DNA from 2 places in the Micromonospora sp. WMMD882 genome. Region 1 is predicted to be linked to the other one. Evidence: riboswitches for the same ligand, from Rfam matches in the RefSeq annotation. Region 1 holds a riboswitch; the other holds the start of a gene.

Region 1 (4,407 bases):
GTCGGGGTAGCGGAGACTGACCGCGTCGACGGTGATCTCCCGCAGCCGGTCCGTCGGCGGCGTCCGGTCTACCGGCGGCGTCCGGTCTACCGGGCCGGTGGCCGCCGGCAGGTAGTCGGCGGCGCGGGTCATGAAGCCGGTGTAGTCGCGGAAGTGCTGCCCCTCGGTGTACACCCGGTCGACCTGGAAGGTGACCGCGGCCAGCGACCGCTGCGCGGTCTGGATCGCGATGACGCAGGTCGCGGCGGCGGCGAGGGGGATCTGCCCGTCGACGAGCAGCAGGCCGAGCAGCACGTAGACCACGGTGACGGCGACCCCGCCGGTCATCGCGCCGACCGTGGTGGTCGTGGTGACCCGCCGGGCCAGCGCGAGCTGGATACCGGTCTCGACAGCCATCACCCGGTCGTACTGGTCGAGCAGGAACTCACGCAGCCGGTAGGAGCGCAGCTCGGCGGCGGAGTCACGCTCGGCCATCAGCCGGTGCAGCAGCCACAGCCGCCGACGCCGGACCGAACCGGCGGCGTACGTCTGGTAGCTCAGGTGCCCGGCGCGCAGCGACGCCCACGCGTTCGGCACGGTGGCCACCAGCAGCGCGAGCAGCAGCAACGGGTGGATCACCAGCACGGCGACGGCCACGGCGAGGACGCCGCTGAGGCCGGCGAGCAGGTTCGTCGACGCCTGCACCAGGCCGGTGGTGGAGTCCGCGCCACGGGAGGCGCGTTCCATGTCGTCGGCGAACGCGTCGGCGTCGAACGCCTCCAGCCGTACTGCCGTGGTGACCTCGAACAGGCCCCGTTCGACCTCGCGGTCCACCTTGGGCGTGAGGCCGTTCTGCGCGTACCCCGTCGCGGCGGCCATCCCGGCGCGCAGCGCGGTCACCGCTGCGAGGGCGACCAGGGCCGGCAGCGCGGCGCGGACCTTGTCGGCGGTGGGCCCGCCGGCGAACAGCTCCACCAGCACCCGCTGCGCGGCGATCAGCCCGAACGCCGACATCGCGCCGGCGAACAGCGTCGTGACGCCGACGATCGTGGTGCGGACCCGGTCGGCCCGCCAGCTCACCCGCAGGGCGGCCCGGATCAGGCGCGGCAGCTCGGAGAAGACGGCGAACACGCCGGCCTGGGCACGGGCCCGCACGCCGGTCTCCCACCACATCTCGCGCAGCTCCGGCAGCACCGGATCGTCAGGCGTCGGATCGCCGGCCGCCGACGCGGGCGGGGCGGCCGGTCGGTCGGGGTGGCCGGTCGTGAACATGCAGGGACGGTATGCGCCCGCCGGGTCGACACGCCCGCAACGCCGGGCGACGACATTGTCGGCAGATGGTCACCCGGGGTGGTTACCGTGTCGGCTCATCGTGACCGCGGCGACCGGGGGTGGCGGCGATGGGTGGGCCCGACGAGATCACCGCCGCCCGCCGCGCGCTCGGCCGGCACCTCGCCCACCTGCGCAGGGCCGCCGGCCACACCCAGCACGGCCTGGCCCGGCTCGTGCAGTACGGGCGCAGCTCGGTGGCGAACACCGAGACCGGCCGCCAGCATCCCGAGCGGTCGTTCTGGAGCCGGTGCGACACGGTGCTGCGGACCGGTGGCGTGCTGGCCGCCGAGCACGACCGCATCGCCGGCCTGGACGACCGACGGCGACGCCGTCCGGCGGCCCGCGCCGACGACCACGCCGCGCTCTGGGAGCACCGGACGCACATCGACGCCCACCGGTCGGCGTTGACGGACACCGCCGACGCCGACGCCCGGTTGGCGCGCCTGGAGGACGAGGTGCGGCAGGCGGTGGCCGACCGGGGGCGCTGCCCGCCCGCCACCCTGGTGGCCCGGCTGCGTCCGCTGCGGATCTGCGTGGACCAGCTCATGGCCACCCGGCAGCATCCGCCGCAACGCGTCCGCCTCTACACCGCCGCCGCCCGGCTGGCCGCGCTGCTGGCCGTCCTCGCCGTCGACCTGCGCGCCGTCCCGGTCGCCCGCGCCTACGCGGCCGAGGCCCTCGACCTGACCCGGGCCGCCTACCGGACCGAACCGCAGGCCAGAGCCGTTCACCGGACGGAACCGCAGGCCAGGGCCGCCTACCGGGCCGAACCGCAGGCCGGGGACGGGCCGCCGGGCAGGCCGGGCCGCGGGCCCGACATGCCGTCACCGTCCGCTCGCGACAGACGACGCGTTGACAGGTGACGGCCGCCCGGCAAGACTGTCGGCACAACTGCATCGCGTGTACGTGCGGGGGAAGTCCGGTCGAAGTCCGGCGCTGGCCCGCAACGGTAGGCCGTCGAGGTGACACCTCGGTGGCGAGCCCGAATACCCGTCGTACCCGCCTGTCCGCTCCCCCACCCGTCGTGGCCCACGGGTCGGAGTCCCGATCGCGCGCCGCTGCCGTTGGTCGGGGTTTCTGACGACCGCCGGGCCGGAAAGGCGCTTCCGATGGTCGTCCGCCTCAGCCGGCACCACCTGCTCGCCCTGTTCTGCGGCGTGTTCTCCGCCGTCACCCTCGCCGCGCCCGCCGTCGCCGTTCCAGCCGTCGCCGGCTCTGTCGCCACCACCCCGGTCGCCACCGTCGAGCGGACGGGGGTGACCCGTCCGGACGCCGCCGCCGGGTGGCTGGCCCGCCAACTCGTCGACGGGGAACGCTTCGAGACCGTCTTCGACGGCGTCGCCTACCCGGACCAGGGTCTCACCCTGGACGCGGTGTTCGCCTTCGCCGCCGCCGGGGTCGCCGACGACCACGGCGCGCGGGCGCTGGCCTGGGTCACCCGGCCGGACGTCCGCGACGGCTACCTCGGCGACGGCGACGCCGAGGCGTACGCGGGCGCCACGGCCAAACTCGCGCTCGCCGTCGCGGCGCGCGGCGGCGACCCGACCGACGTGGGCGGGGTGGACCTGGTCGACCGGCTCCGCTCCCTCCAGCAGCCCGGCGGACGGTTCGCCGACCGCTCGGCGTACGGCGACTACAGCAACGCGTTCAGCCAGTCGTTCGCGATCCTCGCGCTGCGCCGTACCGGGCCGGGCGTGCCGCCGGAGGCGGCCACCTGGCTGGCCGGCACCCGGTGCGCCGACGGCGGCTACCCGCTGCTGCCGGCGCAGCCGACCTGCGTGTCGGACGTGGACGCCACCGCGCTGGCGACGCAGGCGCTGCGGGCGGCCGGCCGCTCCGCCGACGCCGACGCCGGGCTGGCCTGGCTGCTGTCCGTGCAGCGCCCCGACGGCGGCTTCGCCAACGGGGCCGGCACGGCGAACGCGAACAGCACCGGGCTCGCCGCGCAGGCGCTGCGCGCCGGGCACCGCCCGCTGGCCTGGGCGCGGGCCCGGGGGTTCCTGGCCCGGCTCCAGGTGGGCTGCGCCGGCGCGCCGGCCGACCGGGGCGCCGTCGACTTCGACGGGGGCGCTTTCGACCGCGACACCGCCACCCGGGCCACCGCCCAGGCCGTCCTCGGCCTGACCGGAGTCGGGTACGACCACGTGTCCAGCGCCGACGCCACGGTGGGCGCGCCGCTGCCCACCTGCCCGTGAGCCGTCCCGCCCACCGCCGCTCCCGTCCAGGAGGACCCATGTTCCGTACCACCGTCCGAGCCCGACTGGCCGGTCTGCTGGCCGCCGTCGTCGCCGCCGTCACCCTGACCGCCGTCGAGCCGACGCCACCGGCGGCGCAGGCCGCCGCCTGCACCGGCGCCACCGGGGTCACCGTCGTGGTGGACTTCGCCGCGCTCGGTGGCGGCGTCCAGGTCGCCTGCGCCCCCGGTGACCCGGCCACCGGGCTGGCCGCCCTCCAGACGGCCGGTTTCACGGTGACCGGCACCAGCCGGTGGGGGCTGGCGTTCGTCTGCCGGATCAACGGCAAGCCCACCGCCGCCACCGACCCGTGCGTCAACACCCCACCGGTCACCGCGTACTGGTCGTACTGGCACGCCCCCGCCGGGGGCGCCTGGTCCTACAGCTCCTCCGGCGCGGGCAGCTACAACCCGGCCCCGGGCAGCGTCGAGGGCTGGGCGTTCGGGGCGGGCGCGCCGCCCAGCGTCCCCGCTCCCTGACCGTTAACCCCGGACGTGCCGGGGTCCTGACCCACCACTGCGTGAAAGGCATCCGATGCCCCTGTCCCGGCGTCCCGCCACCGGCCTCGGCGTGGTCGCGGCGACGACCCTCGCCGCGTTCTCCGTCCTCCCGTCGACCGTCGGGGCCGCGCCGGCCCCGACGGACACCACCGCCGGGCGCGCGGCCGCGTCCTGGCTGGCCGGCGAGTACGCCGACGGGGCGCTGCCCGGCCCGTTCGGCGGTCAGGACTGGGGCCTGACCGTCGACGGGCTGCTGGCGCTGGCCGCGACCGGCGTGGACACGCCGACCCGGCAGGCCGCGACCCGGCAGGTCGCGGCACACGTGCGGTCCTACAACAGTTACGACGACTACGGCATCGAGG
Region 2 (4,407 bases), 3.0 Mb from region 1:
CCGGTCACCAGCGCGACCAGGCCGACCACCCAGGCGAACCGGGCGATCCGGTCGGCGCCTCGGCGCAGGTCGTCGCCGACGCGCGGCAGCATCCGTAGCAGGGCGACGGCGAGCAGGAATCCGCCGACGATGTTGGCCAGGTCGAGCAGCAAAGCCATGATCACGAGGAGCCTCCTGGGTCGGTCGGCTGATCGTGTGGGAGCGTACCCACGGCTCCAAGCTGCTCAAACCGTCTCGATCCCGGGGAGGCTCCGATGACCATGGCCCAGGCGCGCGGCACCACGGACGGCTGGCCCGACGGCACGTTCCGCAACCCGGTGCTGCCCGGCTTCCACCCGGACCCGAGCGTCTGCCGGGTCGGCGACGACTACTACCTGGTCTGTTCCAGCTTCGAGTACTTCCCCGGGGTGCCGATCTTCCACAGCCGGGACCTGGTGCACTGGGAGCAGATCGGCAACGTGCTGGACCGGCCGGGCCAGTTGACGTTGCCGCCGAGCACGGCGTCCTCCGGGGGCGTGTACGCGCCGACGCTGCGTCACCACGACGGGCGGTTCTGGCTGATCGTCACGAACTGCGCCGACGGTGGCGGCAACCTGCTGGTCACCGCCGAGGATCCGGCCGGCCCGTGGTCGGACCCGGTCCGGCTGCCCGGCGTCCCCGGCATTGACCCCGACCTGACCTGGGACGACGAGGGTGACTGCTGGTGCACGTACGCGGGGATCGAGCAGGTGCGGATCGACCCGCGCACCGGCCGGACGATCGGCGAGCCGCGCCGGTTGTGGTCCGGCGCGCCGGGCGCGCAGGCCCCGGAGGCCCCGCACCTGTACCGGGTCGGCGGCTACTGGTACCTGCTGATCGCCGAGGGCGGCACGGAACGCGGGCACGCCGTCTCGGTGGCCCGCGCCACCGCCCCCGGCGGGCCGTACGAGCCGTGCCCGGCGAACCCGGTCCTCACCCACCGGGGCACGAACCGGCCGATCCAGAACACCGGCCACGCCGACCTGGTGGAGGCCGCCGACGGCTCGTGGTGGCTGGTGCTGCTCGGCGTACGGCCCGGTGGCGGCACCCCCGGCTGGCACGTGCTCGGCCGGGAGACGTTCCTGGCCCCGGTGACCTGGGTCGACGGCTGGCCGGTGGTGGGTGGGGTCGAGCCGGTGATGGCGGCCCCGCCGTGGCCCGCGCGCCCGACGCCGCAGCCGCCGGCCCGGGACGACTTCGACGCCGTCGGGCTGCACCCGCGCTGGGTGTCGGTGCGGTCCCGGCCGGCGGAGAGCTGGTCGACGACCGAGCGGCCGGGCTGGCTCACGCTGCGGGCCCGGGGCGCGTCGATGGACGAGCGGGACGTCACGTTCCTGGGCCGCCGTCAGCAGCATCCGTCCTGCCGGGTACGGACGCTGGTCGACCCGGCGGGCGGGCGCGGCGGGCTGGTCGTACGGCTGGACGAGCGGCACCACCACGGCGTCGAGGTCGGCGACGGCGAGGCGCGGGTGCTGGTCCGGATCGGGTCGGTGCTGGCGACGGTGGCGACCCGGGCGGTCCCGGCCGGTCCGGTCCGGTTGCGGGTCGACGTGCTGGCCCCCGCGCCCGGCGACTGGCATCCCGGCAAGGAGCCGGACGTGCTGCGGTTCGGCGTGGAGTCGGCGGACGGCACGTTCGACGTGCTGGCGGAGCTGGACGGAAGGTACCTGTCGACGGAGGTCGCGGGCGGGTTCACCGGCCGGGTGATCGGCATGTACGCGGCCACCGGCAGCGTCCACTTCGACTGGTTCGACTACCAGCCCGAAGACGGGGACGGGGACCCGACGCCCCGGGACGGCGGGGCGATCTGAGGTGTTCCGGCCGGGCGGACACCTGGGCGGGCGCGCGGCATGGTCCAATGGTCCGGGGCCCGCTCGGGTTGGCCGTCGGGTCCGGTCGGTGGTGGTGAGCGTGTGGGGGCAGGGGTTGCTGTGGCGCTGGTAGGAAAGCTGATCCGGTTCGACGACGTGCGTGGCTACGGGTTCATCGCCCCGTCCGCCGGGGGCGAGGACGTCTTCGTCCACGCGAACGACTTCGGGGAACGCCGGCACGAGGTCCATTCCGGTCTGCGGGTGGAGTACGAGGTCGAGGAGGGCGAGCGCGGCCTGAAGGCGGCGAGCGTGCGGATCCTCGACACGCCGACGCCCCGGGTGGAGCGTCAGCCGGGCGCCGTGCGGGCGACCCGGGAGGACGACGACGGCCTGTGCGACGTGCTGTCGCCGCTGGAGTTCATGACCGAGGTGACCGAGTCGTTGATCACCCGGGTGCCGACGCTGACCGGCGCGCAGATCGCGGCGATCCGGGAGACGCTCACCGAGCGGGCCCGCGCCCACGGCTGGGTCGAGGCCTGACCGGTCCCCGCCCACGGCCGGGTCGGGGCGTGGCTGGCCCGTGCCCACGGCCGGGTCGGGGCATGGCTGGTCCGCGCCCACGGCGGGATCGGGGCGTGACCGATCGCCTACCGGGCGCGTCGACATCTGGTGTTGCCTTCGCTGTGTCGGCACCATATATAGTGCTCGCGTAGCTGGTTCGGGCGTTCCCGCACGGGAGCGTCCGGGGTAAGAGGGAACCCGGTGCGAGTCCGGGGCTGCCCCGCAGCGGTGAGTGGGAACGACCGCCGTCACACAGCACTGGGCCGTACGGCCTGGGAAGCGACGGCCAGTAGGCGACCGGGGGACCGGTCCGGCCCGCGAGCCCGAAGACCTGCCAGCGCGCCGTGCGCTGCCGCGCGCGGCGGTCGGAGGCCGCGCGGGACGGCCGACGCCATCAGCCGGCCGGACGGCCGGCGCGCCCCTGCGGCGGCCAGTGGCGTCTGTCCCCGCGCGTTCGTCGGCCTCGTCGACAGGCGTGATGGAGGGGACATGACGGTGATGCGGGTCCGCAAACGCAACGGGGACACCGAGCCGGTGGACGTCAACCGGATCGTCCGGGCGGTCGAACGGTGGGTCGGCGACCTGGACCAGGTGGACCCGCTGCGGGTGGCCACGAAGACGATCAGCGGCCTGTACGACGGGGCGACCACCGCCGAGCTGGACCGGCTCTCCATCCAGACGGCGGCGGAGCTGATCGGCGAGGAGCCGCAGTACTCGAAGCTGGCCGCCCGGCTGCTGGCCGCGTACGTTGACGCCGAGGTCCGTGGGCAGCAGGTGGCGAGCTTCAGTCAGTCCATCCGGTACGCGCACGGCCTCGGGCTGATCGGCGACGCGACGGCCGCGTTCGTGGCCGCGCACGCCGGGCAGCTCGACGACGCCGTGGACCCCGCCGGTGACCTGCGCTTCGAGTACTTCGGACTGCGTACCGTCGCCGACCGGTACCTGCTGCGGCACCCGGAGTCGCGGCTGGTGGTGGAGACGCCGCAGTTCTGGCTGCTGCGGGTGGCGTGCGGGCTGTCCCGGACGCCGGACGAGGCGGTCGGCTTCTACCGGCTGATGTCCAGCCTGGCGTACCTGCCCAGCTCGCCGACGCTGTTCAACTCGGGCACCCGGCACACCCAGATGTCGTCGTGTTTCCTGGTCGACTCGCCGCGCGACGAGCTGGACTCGATCTACGAGCGGTACCACCAGGTGGCGAAGCTGTCGAAGTTCTCCGGCGGCATCGGCATCGCCTGGTCCCGGGTACGCGGCCGGGGCGCGCTGATCCGGGGCACCAACGGCAGGTCCAACGGCATCGTGCCGTTCCTCAAGACCCTCGACGCCGGGGTGGCGGCGGTCAACCAGGGCGGCCGGCGCAAGGGCGCGGCCTGCGTCTACCTGGAGCCGTGGCACCCGGACGTCGAGGAGTTCCTGGAGCTGCGGGACAACACCGGCGAGGACGCCCGGCGCACCCACAACCTGAACCTGGCGAACTGGATCCCGGACGAGTTCATGCGTCGGGTCGAGGCGGACGGCGAGTGGTCGCTGATCGACCCGTCCGACGCCCCCGAGCTGCCCGACCTGTACGGGGAGGCGTTCGACGAGGCGTACCGGGCGGCCGAGAAGAAGGCCGTCCGCACGGTGCAGGCCCGCGACCTGTACGGGCGGATGATGCGCACCCTGGCGCAGACCGGCAACGGGTGGATGACGTTCAAGGACGCCTCGAACCGGCTCTCCAACCAGACCGGCGCGCCCGGCAACACCATCCACCTGTCGAACCTGTGCACCGAGATCCTGGAGGTGAACAGCGACACCGAGACCGCCGTGTGCAACCTCGGCTCGGTCAACCTCGGCGCGCACGTCACCGCCGAGGGCGTCGACTGGGAGAAGCTGCGCGCCACGGTCCGTACCGCGGTGGTGTTCCTGGACCGGGTCATCGACATCAACTACTACCCGGCCGAGCAGGCGGCGGCGTCGAACCCGCGGTGGCGGCCGGTCGGGCTCGGGCTGATGGGGTTGCAGGACGCGTTCTTCCGGC

What was found. Region 1 has a riboswitch for cobalamin ahead of O7606_RS03145 (prenyltransferase/squalene oxidase repeat-containing protein). Riboswitches for the same ligand answer to the same signal wherever they lie in the genome.
Region 2: it holds a riboswitch for cobalamin, as region 1 does, so the genes downstream of both, O7606_RS15855 (ribonucleoside-diphosphate reductase subunit alpha) here and O7606_RS03145 (prenyltransferase/squalene oxidase repeat-containing protein) in region 1, are expected to answer to the same signal.

Annotation. Positions count from the first base shown of each region.
Region 1 covers NZ_CP114903.1:798,063-802,469, reverse strand. The annotation lists gene O7606_RS03155 (ABC transporter ATP-binding protein) at 1-1,251, opposite strand, end outside; gene O7606_RS03150 (helix-turn-helix transcriptional regulator) at 1,380-2,174, shown strand; cobalamin riboswitch at 2,183-2,324, shown strand; gene O7606_RS03145 (prenyltransferase/squalene oxidase repeat-containing protein) at 2,421-3,506, shown strand; gene O7606_RS03140 (hypothetical protein) at 3,545-4,024, shown strand; gene O7606_RS03135 (prenyltransferase/squalene oxidase repeat-containing protein) at 4,080-4,407, shown strand, end outside.
Region 2 covers NZ_CP114903.1:3,798,127-3,802,533, reverse strand. The annotation lists gene O7606_RS15870 (hypothetical protein) at 1-158, opposite strand, end outside; gene O7606_RS15865 (glycoside hydrolase family 43 protein) at 255-1,829, shown strand; gene O7606_RS15860 (cold shock domain-containing protein) at 1,950-2,369, shown strand; cobalamin riboswitch at 2,527-2,744, shown strand; gene O7606_RS15855 (ribonucleoside-diphosphate reductase subunit alpha) at 2,880-4,407, shown strand, end outside.